Regions from separate parts of the Mesobacillus sp. AQ2 genome, predicted to be linked through region 3. Evidence: riboswitches for the same ligand, from Rfam matches in the RefSeq annotation. Region 3 holds a riboswitch; each other region holds the start of a gene.
What was found. A riboswitch is a leader RNA that binds a small molecule or an ion and turns the genes downstream of it on or off. The one in region 3 is predicted to bind cyclic di-GMP.
Positions count from the first base shown of each region.

Region 1 (4,488 bases), 560 kb from region 3:
GTTATTCCAACAAGCTTCTTCGGGACTGATATTTACGCGGCACCTGCCCTCGGGATCATTGGTGCAATCCTTGTTTTCACATTAGGCATGCTTTATCTTGAAACTCTTAGAAAGAGAGCTGCAAAACGCGGCGAAGGTTTCTACGGATTTGATAATGCAGAATCCGCTGCTGCAGCAGAAGCTGAGGCACTAGATGAAGGTGTCAGCAACATTGACATGACTGCTAAAACGAGCACAATAAGAGCTGTACTTGCATTCGTACCATTAGTGCTTGTTGGTGTAGCTAACAAATTCTTCACAGTGAATCTGCCAAAATGGTATCCGAATGGGTTTGATTTTTCAAAGATTGGTCTTGAATCCTATGGTACGGTCCAGATGGCTGGAGTAGTTGGAATCTGGTCCGTTGAACTGGCGTTGATTCTTGGCATCCTGGCTACTCTTTTATATGACTGGAAGAAGGTTACCGGAGGATTTAAAGTTGGAGTCAACACTGCAATAGGCGGTGCCTTGCTTGCATCGATGAATACTGGGGCTGAATACGGTTTTGGCGGAGTCATTTCCTCTCTTCCAGGATTCTCTGTTGTGAGTAAAGGAATTTCAACAACATTCACAGATCCGCTCATCAATGGAGCAGTAACGACTACAACTCTTGCAGGTGTGACTGGATCTGCTTCAGGCGGTATGGGGATTGCTTTGAGTGCAATGGCTGATACTTACATGAAGGCAATCACAGAATTCAATATCCCGCCAGAAGTCATGCACCGTGTCATCTCGATGGCATCAGGCGGAATGGATACACTTCCTCACAACGGTGCAGTTATTACTTTGCTTGCTGTTACCGGATTAACTCATAAACAATCTTATAAAGATATTTTTGCTATTACTGTAATAAAAACATTGGCTGTATTCTTCATTATTGCAGTCTACAAGTTAACTGGACTAGTATAATAATAACAACAAAGGGGGAGCAATTCCCCCTTTCTTAACTTTAATTCGGAAGGGGCAGTAAAAATGGAAAATTCAATTGTGATTGCAAGTGCGGTCAGGACCGCTACAGGAGCTTTTGGCGGAGCTTTTTCAAAGGTATCTGCAGTTGATCTTGGAGCGGCCGCTATTAAGGCTGCATTGGAAAAAGCAAATATTAGTGCTGATTCCGTCGATGAAGTCATCATGGGAAATGTCCTTCAAGCCGGGCTTGGTCAAAATCCGGCACGCCAGGCTGCCATGAGAGCAGGACTTCCAGAGACATGCCCATCCATGACAATCAATAAACTATGCGGCTCAGGTTTGAAGGCCGTTCACCTGGCATATCAAGCAATTGCAGCAGGTGAAGCCGATATCGTTGTCGCTGGCGGAATGGAGAATATGAGCCAGGCGCCTTTCGTTCTCAAAGGTGCGCGAGAAGGCTTCAAAATGGGCGACCAAAAACTCGTTGATACATTGCTTGGCGATGGACTCGTATGTGCATTTAATGACTACCATATGGGTATTACTGCCGAAAACCTTGCCGAAAAATATGAAATCTCGCGCAATGAACAGGACGCTTTCGCAGTCAAAAGCCAGAACCGGGCAGAAGCAGCGATCACTTCTGGACGTTTCAAGGATGAAATCGTCCCTGTAGAAGTGAAACAGCGTAAAGGCGATCCTATTATTGTCGATCAGGATGAGCATCCTAAATTCGGCAGCACTCTTGAAAAGATTGGCAAGTTACGGCCTGCATTCAAGAAAGACGGAACCGTAACCGCAGCCAATGCTTCTGGAATCAATGATGGCGCAGCTGCAGTTGTGGTGATGAGTGGCAAAAAAGCAAAAGAACTAGGAGTTACTCCACTTGTAACCATCAAGGCGAATGCTTCTGCGGGCGTTGATCCATCCATCATGGGTATTGGGCCTGTTAGCGCTGTTAAGAAAGCCCTTAAGAAAGCGGAAATGGAGTTAACGGATATCGATTTAGTAGAGGCGAATGAGGCATTTGCGGCACAGGCTCTTTCCGTCATGAAGGAACTTGGCATGAGCGAGGAGAATGTAAATGTCAACGGCGGTGCCATTGCGCTTGGCCACCCAATTGGAGCAAGCGGAGCAAGAATTCTAGTCACACTCATCCACGAACTTAAGAAACGAGAACAAAAATACGGACTGGCCACCCTCTGCATAGGCGGCGGAATGGGTGTCGCAACGATCATCGAAAATGTTTAATCAATAGAAAAAGCCTGTGGTCCGCACCACAGGCTTTCATATTTTAGCAGTTATCAAACTACATAATCTTCAGTTAATTTACTGCATGCATTTGATAGATTCTCAAGGCATTCCCTTCTTAGCCTCTCGTCACAGATGAAATCATTCCGAAGCTCTTCTTCCAGCTTCATTTGTATCTGCTGAATTTCTTCCTGGAACCTTTCCCTTTTTTCAACATCTGTTAAATGAAACTCTATCTCCCGTTCAAAGTACTCTACCGTCCCAAACAATACAGTCAACGTTTCCTCCACCTTCCATTCTATTTTTCAAAAATCCTTTTTCCTAAAAACAAAACCTGCCAAAAGGATTATTTTCACTCGTCCTGTCAAGATACTTAAGTTTTATTTATCCTTTCTCACACTCGGCAAACGTGAAATTCAGTTCTTTTTGCATGATTGTGCAGAATGGACCAGGAAGAATAAAAAAAATCCTCCAAAAAAGACGGCGGATTTCCTTTGGCAAACAGTCAACCAATACCATTCACCGATATGTTCTATACTCATCCGATCTTTTATTGGCAACCCGACTATCCTAGCAGCATGGCCTTAGACTCGTGGCTTTGCGTCCTCACCTTTCGATAAGTTTGCCTTTTTCAGTTCTACTTAAAATATAAAACTTTAGAACCATACTTTCAACAAAATTCGCCAATTAATTACAAAGATGAGTCTAATTTCCTATAACTTTGTGAGCGCATGAAAGATAGACAACCCTTTCAGGCGCCAACTTTGATTAGCGCATTGTTTTCACAATGTAATATCCCAGCAATCTCTATGTAAAGTTCAGTTGCTAGAATAAAAGGAAGAAGCTTTATTACAGGCGAATGGCAGGAGGATCCTTATGGAACAGCATGTTAAAAAGTCGCTAGATGAATGGAAAGCAGAAATTGAAGAGATTCTTAAAGAAATAGATGCGGAGTATGACGAAGTAAAAAATGAGCTTAAAGTGTATACATATAAATTTAACATCACGAAGCAGGTTGTCCAGTCGACAGTGAATCCGGACCTGAACAGGAAGATTCGCGAATTGTATCATCAGCCATTTGAGGAGAAATTCAATGATTTGAAAGAGTATATCAAGGAGTTGGAAGAAAAAAAGCGGGTCTTCCAGATGTTCACCGATAAAATCGACAAAGTGACAGACAAAGAGGATGCGCCACAGTTAGCTATTGCGCAAACTGAATAAAAAGGAAAGCCTGGCTTTTGATCGAAAATCTTAGCCAGGCCTTTTTTGTGCTTATTCCTTCCACCATGAATCAAACATGGACGCTGGAACATGCCGTTTATGCTCTGAAGCAAGATATCTGCCCTCAATTTTGGCTGCTGCTGCTTCATCAATCTGCTTTCCTTCAAGATAATCATCGATTACTTCATAGCTGACGCCAAGTTCGGTTTCATCCGATTGAAGCGGCTTGTTGTCTAAAAGGTCAGCGGTAGGCTCTTTCAGATACAGTCTTGATTCTGCATTCAATGCTTTGAGCAGTTCCCTGCCCTGGCGCTTGTTCAAGCCGGTAAGCGGCAGCAGGTCAGCTCCTCCATCCCCGTATTTTGTGAAAAATCCGGTTACTGCTTCAGCAGCATGGTCTGTCCCAATCACCAGCAAGCCGTCCTGCCCGCCGATAGCATATTGGGTGATCATCCGGATCCTTGCCTTTGCATTTCCTTTGTTAAAGTCTGTCATCTTCTCGCCAATCGCTTCCTCGAACTGGGTATTGAAGGTGTCGACAGCAGGCTGGATATTGAAGGTGATCGTTTGATCCGGCTTGATGAATTCCAGTGCTTTCTGAGCATCATCCTCATCTTTTTGCACCGCATAAGGAAGTCTGACAGCGACGAATTTGGCATCCTTGCCTTCTGACCGCAATTCCTCCGCAGCCATTTGCGCAAGTTTCCCCGCCAGAGTGGAATCCTGGCCGCCGCTGATGCCTAGAACGAACCCTTTCGCCCTTGATGTAAGCAAATATTCCTTTAAAAAATCGATTCTTTTCCTGATTTCTTGCTGGGGATCAATTTGCGGCTGCACATTCAAATCTTCAATTATCTGCTTTTGCAAGCTCATGATAACCCTCCTAATTCACGAAAAACTATTCAAAAAAGAGCATATCCCTTCTAAAGTCCAAAGTCCAGATTTTCGTCAGAAAACCTAACATCCCAATACCAAAAATGCTCATGTTTATTTTACCCATTACCATGGTGGACGTAACATTTTGTCTGCCATGATTTTTTTGCTAGACTATAAACCATAGTATTAACGCGA
Region 1 is NZ_CP126080.1:3,992,676-3,997,163, forward strand. Features, by position in the region: gene QNH36_RS20095 (GntP family permease) at 1-948, shown strand, start outside; gene QNH36_RS20100 (acetyl-CoA C-acetyltransferase) at 1,012-2,196, shown strand; gene QNH36_RS20105 (hypothetical protein) at 2,250-2,474, opposite strand; cyclic di-GMP riboswitch class I at 2,749-2,833, opposite strand; gene QNH36_RS20110 (hypothetical protein) at 3,073-3,417, shown strand; gene nadE (NAD(+) synthase) at 3,469-4,290, opposite strand.
Region 1: linked by a shared signal. The riboswitch ahead of QNH36_RS20105 (hypothetical protein) and the one ahead of QNH36_RS22735 (RHS repeat-associated core domain-containing protein) in region 3 are both predicted to bind cyclic di-GMP.

Region 2 (4,488 bases), 1.3 Mb from region 3:
AAAACAGATAACACCACACATGTTTTAGATATCAATGGTAAGAAGGTTGAAATCTATTTTTCAGCTGGGGATAACGCTGTTGGCAAAATGGCTGATGTGATTCGGAATGAAGCTGACTTTAATACATACTTCTCGATTTTTGCATGGAGCGACCAGGCGTTAGCGGATGAATTGAAGAATAAGTGGGAGGGTTCCTATAATGATATGGAAGGAACCTTGACTGGATTTGATGTGAAAGGTTTGTTCGATTCGGATTTCTGGAACCAGTGGTGGTCCGCGAGTGTGGATATGACAGGGAGGACTGCTTCGCAAACCAGTGTGAACAATCCTAACACACGCTGGAACAATCCCGCACCAGTCTATGCGGATGCAGAAATACGCAAACTTCACAGTAAAACCATGCTGATTGACGCCGATACAAACAGTGACCCTACTGTCATCGTCGGATCGACGAACTGGAGCAACAATGGAAACAATGTTAATGACGAAAACATGCTGATCATTCACGATGCAGCAGTTACGAACCAATTTCTTCAGGAATTCAATGCCCGTTACGTCCAGGCTGGCGGAGTATTGCAGTAGTTTGAGTACAGCATGAGCAAGGAAGAGTTACATCATACAAGAAGGCAAAACGAGTGAAAACGTTTTGCCTTCTTTTTATTTCACTGCCTGTGGAGCAGGGGTGATGGACATTTGCTTTTCCTGACTTTTCTGCTGAACCGTTTATTTAAAATTATACCAACTTCTCAAGATTCACTCGTTTATGGATCGCAAGCATCACTGGGATGCCGACAGCCATTACGATGAATTCACCTGCGGCTGTTGTCAGCCATGTGAACCAGAACGGCAGCTGGAATGCTAGATTCAATTCAAGCGCAATCAGGAACATCGTGAAGGTGAACACCAGAGTATTCACAAACATCCGGCCGATGATATTCTTGATATATTTTGCAGTGAAAATCGTAATCCATAAAGAAATCACTGACTGGCCAACCCCAAAAACAAGGTCATAAGCGATCATGGGGGAAAAGAGCAGGTTTGTTAAAAACACACCTAATACAATTCCGAAGAAAAATTTTTTGTTAAAAACAATCAGGTGGTTGAACATTTCCGATACGCGGAACTGTACATTGGTAAAGCCGAATGGCTGGATAACTGCGGAAACGGCAATATACAATGCAGCAAGAATCCCGTTTCGGACAATCATTCTCGTATTCATTTTCATCTCTCCTAGTTTTTTTACGTGGGATGGTTACGAACCACGATATTTAAAAGCCAAATTTATATTATATAGGATGAAAGACCTTCTCACAATGGCATTTTTCTAGAATAGCAGTTTGGGACTTGGACTCTGGTTAAGATAGGGTTTATCTCAGCTTAAAGTATCTTTGATTTAAAATAATACCTGCGATTGGTATAATTTAATGCAACTGGGAAGGTAAAATGACCTGTAAAAATTGAAGTACCTGGAAAGGGGATATAAAAATGTTTAAAAGAGATATAAAAAAGCATTGGACCGTTCAATATGAAGAGAGGGTCATGCCGCATGTGCAGGCAGGAATGGTACTGAACCCGCAAGACTGGAGGGAACTGGACCCGTTCATTCTAATGGCGGAGGACTGGTTCAAGCGCGGAACCTTTTCCGACCATCCACATCGCGGCTTCCAAACGATTACGTTTGTCATTGACGGCAGACTGGAACATATCGATAATCATGGAGGCCACAGCATCCTGGAGGCAGGGGATATCCAGTACATGAACGCCGGCAGCGGAGCGAGGCATGCCGAGGAGGCGGTGGAAAACGACATTGCCCATACGCTGCAATTATGGCTGAATTTGCCTGGAGAGCTGAAAGGCACAACCACTTCTTATCAGAATGTATATAACGAAGAGGCGCCTGTTGTCCCATTCGATGGCGGCACACTGAAGGTCTACTCAGGAGAAACCGCGGGTGTAAAGGGACCGTTGGAACCATTGGTGCCATTTGCTTTATCTGAAATTCGCCTGTCAGAAGGTGCTGAATTCACATATGAGCTTCCAGAGACACATAATGCGTTCCTTTATGTACTTTCAGGTGAACTTGAAGCTGGTGAAAGCAAGACCAACCTAAAGAAATCTTCAGCAGCAACTTTAACTTACAATGATGTTGGCAAAGGCTTAAGCGCCCTATCTTTGAAAGCGAATAAGCGCTCAAGAGTTTTGGTTTACTCTGGCCAGCCAATCAAAGAGGAAGTCGTTGCATACGGTCCATTCGTCATGAATTCAATGGAAGAAATCCGCCAGGCATACCGGGATTACCAGGAAGGGAAATTTGGCGGGGAAGCGAAGTAGCTGTGGTGCAAACTTTAAAAATTTTTATTTATTTTTTCGTGTCGAATAAGTATGATAAAAGTAGAATTAAAATCCGATAAAGGCAAATCCAGGGAAACCTGGGGACGCAAAACTACAGGGGCTAAAGTCATGACCATGCCAGCCAGTTGCCGAAGGTTCACATAGTCGATTTATGTGTGCTGCTCTTCGGACAGCACTTTTTTGATTTTAATTCCAATATATTAGTGGGGGAAATTGGAATGAAAAAGTTTTTCGCATCAACAATTTTGATCGGGTTGCTTGCTTTTGGTACGGGAGTATCCGCAGAGGAAGTTATTGAAACTGCAGATCCCGGAACGACACCAGACGAGTTTTTATTTACGTTTGATCAATTATTTGAAGAATTGAAGCTTTTAATTACCTTTGATGATGAAAAGGAAGCCGAGCTGCTTTTAGAGTTTGCGAACGAGAGGCTGGCTGAGGCGGCAGCTATGTCAGAGGAGGAAAAGACAGAATTCGTACAAGAGGCGTTAAAAGATTATTTAGAAACGCTTGAGGAAGCGCAAGAGAAGGTCACGGAGGTCATTGTTGAAGACGGGACCGATTCCGATGGAGAAGACCGGCTGACAGAAGAGTTGGAAAATGCAGCTGATCTTGAGGAAGGGCTTACCGAAGAACTCGAAGATGAATTGAAGGAAGAAGTTGAAGAAGCAACAGAACAAGCAAAGATCGTTGCTAACGTGGTAAAGGATCTTGATCAGGATACGGTAGCCCAGCTGCGTGAACAGGAGTTGGGTTATGGACAAATCGCACAAATCTTCTGGCTTGCAGAGGCAGCTGGCAAGACAGTGGAAGAGATTGCCGTTTTATATACAGAGGAAAAGGTTGGTTTTGGAAAGGCAGCCAAGCAGCTGGGTGTCCATCCTTCACAGTTGAAAGGACTGGCAGCAGGTAAAAAAGAATCTTCAGTCGATGAAGAGACTGATGCAGATGATAGTGGTGAAATTTCAGAAGATGAAGGCTCCTTAGAAGCAGAACAGCCTGAAGAAGAAATGGAAACTGAGGAAGGAAATGTGGAGACTGAATCGGCTGACCAGCAAGTTAATATTGCAGCCGCTACAGTTGCCGGCACGGTATCGAAAACGACTGCTTCAAAAGTAGAAGAAAAGAAAGTAAATGCAGAAAAGAAGGCGGAAGAAGCCGCTGTGAAGGCTGCTGAGAAGAAAGCTGAAGCTAAAAAGAAAGCGGAAGAACAAAAGCGCGAAGCAGAAAAGAAGGCTGAAGAAAAGCAAAAAGAAGAATCAGCAAAAGCTGAAGAGAAGCGTAAGGAAGAAATGAAAAAAGCTGAAGAGAAGCGTAAAGAAGAAGCGGAAAAAGCTGAAGAGAAGCGTAAAGAGGCAGTAAAAGAAACAAAGAAGAATAAAGAAAAGCAAGAAGATGACGAAGTGGAAGACGACGAGCAGGAAGATGATGACAGCCACGGTAATCCAAACAATGAAAAAGAGAAGAAAAACGGAAAGTAAGTTTACAGGTACTATTCGATAGAGGAAACCGATCCGCTTAGAATATTTGACTGTATTCAAGTTTTTATGTACGATGATAGTATCAAAATGAATAGTTCTCCTAAAGGGGAGTAGCTTTTACAACAGAGTCGTCATTCCGGAGGTCACTCCCGGCTTTGTTGGCAACAATCGTTGTTAGCAAGACCTTTGCCAAATATGGTGAAGGTCTTTTATTGTTTTCTTACCTTCACCAGGGCAGGTGAAGGTTTTTTTATTATATTTTCGGTTGCGCTAAAGCCGTTCCGTAGTATATAGCCCGAAAAAGCTCCCATAGGAAGATTTGAGTCACATAAAAAGGGAATATGTGCCCGGAAAAGTGCGAACGTGAGGATTTAGGTCACATAAAAAGGAAATATGTGCCCGAAAAAGCGCCGGTAGGAAGATTTGGGTCACATAAAAAGGGAATATGTTCCCGGAAAAGCGCCCACAGGAAGATTTGGGTCACATAAAAAGGGTATATGTGCCCGAAAAAGTGCCCACAGGAAGATTTGGGTCACATAAAAAGGGAATATGTGCCCAAAAAAGCGCCGGCAGGAAGATTTGGGTCACATAAAAAGGGAATATGTTCCCGGAAAAGTGCCCACAGGAAGATTTGGGTCACATAAAGAGAGAATAT
Region 2 is NZ_CP126080.1:1,052,134-1,056,621, forward strand. Features, by position in the region: gene QNH36_RS05180 (phospholipase D-like domain-containing protein) at 1-582, shown strand, start outside; gene QNH36_RS05185 (QueT transporter family protein) at 734-1,219, opposite strand; PreQ1 riboswitch class I at 1,225-1,269, opposite strand; gene QNH36_RS05190 (pirin family protein) at 1,486-2,331, shown strand; cyclic di-GMP riboswitch class I at 2,403-2,485, shown strand; gene QNH36_RS05195 (DUF5667 domain-containing protein) at 2,571-3,833, shown strand.
Region 2: linked by a shared signal. The riboswitch ahead of QNH36_RS05195 (DUF5667 domain-containing protein) and the one ahead of QNH36_RS22735 (RHS repeat-associated core domain-containing protein) in region 3 are both predicted to bind cyclic di-GMP.

Region 3 (4,488 bases):
GATATCACCTGGTTTCCTGGTGCCGTTACAGTTTTTACCCTTCCAGTCTTGCTGTCATAGGAATAGACATATTGGTATCCTTTTGGGTTTGTAATGGTTTCCAGTTTGCCAGCGTTATCATACTTATGGGATGTCACCTGACCCAGCTGGTTGGTAATCGTCAGGATCCTGCCAGCCTTGTCATAGGAATACTGCAGCGTCTTCCCATCAGCATAGGTGATCTTAAGGAGATTCCCATCCCCGTCATATTGATATTGCTCTCTATAGCCGTTAGGCTCCTGCATCGATTTGATGTGCCCAAGGCTGTCAAAAGTGTAGCTGGTGATTTCACCTTTTGCGTTCTTCGCCTGTTTCATGTTGCCAAAAGCGTCGTATTCGAAGGTGATTTGAGCGCCAGCAGAATCCTTCGCCCAAAGCATGCGGCCCTTGCTGTCGTGGCCATAAGTCGTAACAATTCCATTTTCCGTTTTCTTTGTTAATTTTCCGTTGGAATCGTAGTCATAAACGGTTGATTTTCCAGTGGATTCATTGATCGTTTTTGGCTGATTCCATAAGTCCTCATATGTATAGGTTGTGGTTACGCCAAATATGTCAGTCTTTGTCTTAATACGATCCTTATCATCATAGGAAAAGCTTTCTGTTCCTGTGCTGGAAATTTTCTTCGTTATCTTTCCATTATCGTTGTTTTCAAAGTTTGTCTGATATCCCAGCGGGTCAGTGACACGGACAGCCTTCTCTTTTGCAATATGATAAGTCCATGCTTCTCCTGCTGGATTTTGCTTAATGGTTTTCGTCAGTTTTCCTGAACCGTCAGTTGTATAAGAATAGCTATACAGGACAGCGCCAGCAGGATTTTTCGCCGTTTTGACACGATTGTTGCTGTCATACGTGAATGAAGTGGTTTCCCCTTCACCATTTGTGATCCCTGAAATACGGCCGCCGTCATAAGAATAAGTGATTGATTTATTTCCTGGGTAGTTTACGTTTTCCAGTCTTCCAGAGCCATCATAAGAGAAGCTGATTTTACGGTTTTCTGGATCAATCAGCTCACTGATATGGCTGCCTGACCATTTGATCTGGATCGTGCGGCCGTAATCGTCTGTCATCGTTTCAAGCTTGCCTTTATTGTCGTAACCGTATTGAATGCTGTTGCCATAACGATCTGTTTGTTTGACCAATCTTCCGACTTTTTCGTCCTGGCCTTTTCTCCACGATGCATAGTAGCCATAATAGGTATATTTTGTTTTATCAGCTGTTTCAACAACATACTCAAACTGGCTAATCCTTGTAAGCTTATCGCCATTGGCCGCTGTAATATACTCGCCCTTGTCAAGCTCATAGTTTGTCATGGAGTCTTCATCGTATTCGGTCACATAGGCATTCGGATCTTTCTTGTCGAATGCGTAGCTTTGGGTGCTGCCGTCTAGGCGGCTTTCTCCCATTGAAAACTCGGCATACATTTCGAGTCTTGATTCCAGTGATGTGGTCCAGCCTTTCCCAAAAGGACCATCTTCGGTATTATTGCTGGAGTAATCTCTCTTGATGCCAAACGGACGCAATACTTCCGGAACAAGAATATCTTCTTCCTTCAGTTCCAAATATCCGTTTTCGATGTTGATAGGTGGTTCAGCAGTCGTGTTTGCAGGCGGCGGTGCCTGCTGCTGCTTTCGTGGAGCCACCTGGCTGTTTGGAATTTCCGGTGAAGTATTTGGCACCGGGGGCTTGATTCCCTGGGCTGGATTGTTGACCGGCTGATGCTGGTCGATTTCCGGCAGCAGGCCAAGAAGGTTCTCAGGATTCGAATAAAACTCCTGTTCAAAAGCCTTCTTCTCAGCAAATGCCTGTGCTGGATAGACCCCAACACTACTGAATAGGATGATTGCAGATAAAAATATTACGGTAAATCTTTTAAAATACATAAAAACTCCTTTCTTTCCGTCTGTAAAAGGGCATACTTCGCCTTTTGGTTACCGGTAAAAAAGGAGTTTACTAGGATGAATGATTCACGGCAACCCAGCCGCCATAATAGGATATACCCACCTTAGGCCTGAAGCTTTGCGTCCCCGCCTTTCAACGGGTTTGCCTTTTACTTGAATAGTTATAAAGTTATAGTTCAATATAACTATACTACATTATTTTACAAATTCTGATTATTTTTTATAAAATAGGACAATTTTCCTAATTATTGTCGAAAAAAAGAATCCAGAGGATGGATTCCTCTGGATTCTTTTTCTTTATTCTTCAACTTTCATCCTTCTTCTGCGTATCACTACCGTAGTTGCGGCAACTACAAGACCTACTACTCCGGCCAGTGTACCGCCAAGCAAAGGTTTATTTTCATAAAACTTCACCAATGCTCCCTTTTCGACGATTTCAAATGAAATGACTGTTGTTTTTTCATTGCCTGCTTCGTCATATGCGGTAACTGCGATTTCGTAAGGCTTGATTTCAGCCAATTTGGTTTTGATTACTTTGTAGCCATTTTCTTCTAATACGTCCCCTTCGAACATTTCGCCGTTAATCATGACAGATTTTATTTTGTCATTCGGGTTATCGAGGCGGATGGCGATGTCAACAGGGTCATAGTATTTTTCTTTATTTTTCACACCTTCATAAACTACCTTTGGCGCGGTTTTGTCGATAATGAACTCGACGCTCAGCTGCTGGATGTTGCCTGCCTTATCCTTTACTTCGAAGAACATGACGTGCTTTCCTTCTTCCTTGATCGGGTCGCCAGCTTCATATGGTTTTCCATCAAGCATCATCGCAATGATGTCATAAGAACTCATGTCCTCGATCAAAAGCTGAGGCAGAAGGTCGGTGTTGAAATACTTATTCGAAATCGGCTCTTTGAACTTGATGACTGGCGATGTTTTATCGATTGTGAAGACAATCGTTCTTGATGAAATATTATTCGCCAGGTCTGTTACGACTGCTTTTAAAATATAATCCTGTTCGTATTCAAGCTTTGTTCCGTTTTCGAATGTCTTGCCGTTCAAGGTTACGGATGTCTTGCTGCTATCCAGATGGATGTCTGAATACGTCACTTTCGGCGCAATGTTTTTATTGAAGAATCCATCGAGTACGCCGGAAATATTCAGCATTGGCTTTGTAGTATCAAGTGTGAAGCCTATTTCCAGTGTTGATTCATTGCCGGCTTTGTCGCGAGCAAGAACCTTGTATGTGTATTTCATTTCCTTTGCTGCAACAGGGATGTTTCTGCCAAGGTTTGCGCCGTTGTTCAGAGTAGCCGATACGATCATATCCTCTGCTTCATCCAGGGCAAACTCTGGAGTGAATACTTCATTGATATACTCGCCATTCTTAATGACACGATTCTGTCCTTTAAACTTCGGCGTAATGACAGGCTTCGTCTTATCGATGGTGAACTTCATCGTCTTGCTGAAGCTGTTGCCTGCTTTGTCGGTTGCTTCAACCAGGATGTTGTATTCACCTTCTCCGCTGAAGTTGTGGCGGAAGGAAGCGAGATCTCCATTAACAGAGAAGCCGCCAGCGTTATATCTTGCACCGTTTCTAGTCACAGCGATTCTGTTGATATCCAGGTTTACGTCCTTGATTGTAGCGTTAACAGGTTTATCAACATTGTAATAGGCGTTATTTTCGACACCAGTGATGTCAATTTCAGGTTTGGTCTTATCGATTGTAAAGGTCCTTTTTTCAGTGATTGGACCGTTACCGGCTTTGTCCTCTGCAGTCGCGAGGATTGTGTATAGGCCGTCCCTGGTAAAATTGTAGCCCAGCTTCGAAAGTTTTCCGCTGTTCTTCCATGTACCAATAGGGAATGCAGCTCCATCTTTCGTCGCGCTGATGCTCACATTGTTCGTTTTATAATTCAGTTCGTCAATCGAGATGGTGACATATTTGCTTTCAGGATTGAAAGAGTTATTTTCTGCTCCATCGATTTTTACGATTGGATTGGTTTTGTCGATGATGAAAGCAAGTTGATCATGTCTCTTTGAATTGCCGGCTTTGTCGGTTGACTTTAGGTTGATGATATATTTGCCTTCTTCAAAGAATGTATAGCTATTTACCGCAACTGTTTTTGAATCAGCAAGCAACTTTAACTTGCCAACATTGTACGGCTTACCATTTTTCTCAACGTTTAGTTCTGTGTTTGAAAGATTGATATTGCGGTCTTCAACTTTCATTTTGACCAGCATGTTCTTTCTGTAGTCATTACCATCTTGAATCTCTGTCGCTAGTTCTACTTTAGGCTCTGTCTTGTCAATCGTGAACTTGAGAGTTTTCATATCAGCACGATTTCCAGCTGCATCTTCTGATTTAACAATGATTTCATAGTCATTATCAACTTCAAACCTGTGCTTTAAAATTGTTTCTTGATCAACGTTTTCCCACTTAACAGGATACTTGACCTTTTCCCCATTCACTTTAAACTCGATTTCCACTTTATTATTTTCAAAGTTTCGCTCGTTTACCTGGATTTTAATCTCTCGGTCTTTGTTATTG
Region 3 is NZ_CP126080.1:4,548,063-4,552,550, forward strand. Features, by position in the region: gene QNH36_RS22735 (RHS repeat-associated core domain-containing protein) at 1-1,919, opposite strand, end outside; cyclic di-GMP riboswitch class I at 2,005-2,094, opposite strand; gene QNH36_RS22740 (Ig-like domain-containing protein) at 2,235-4,488, opposite strand, start outside.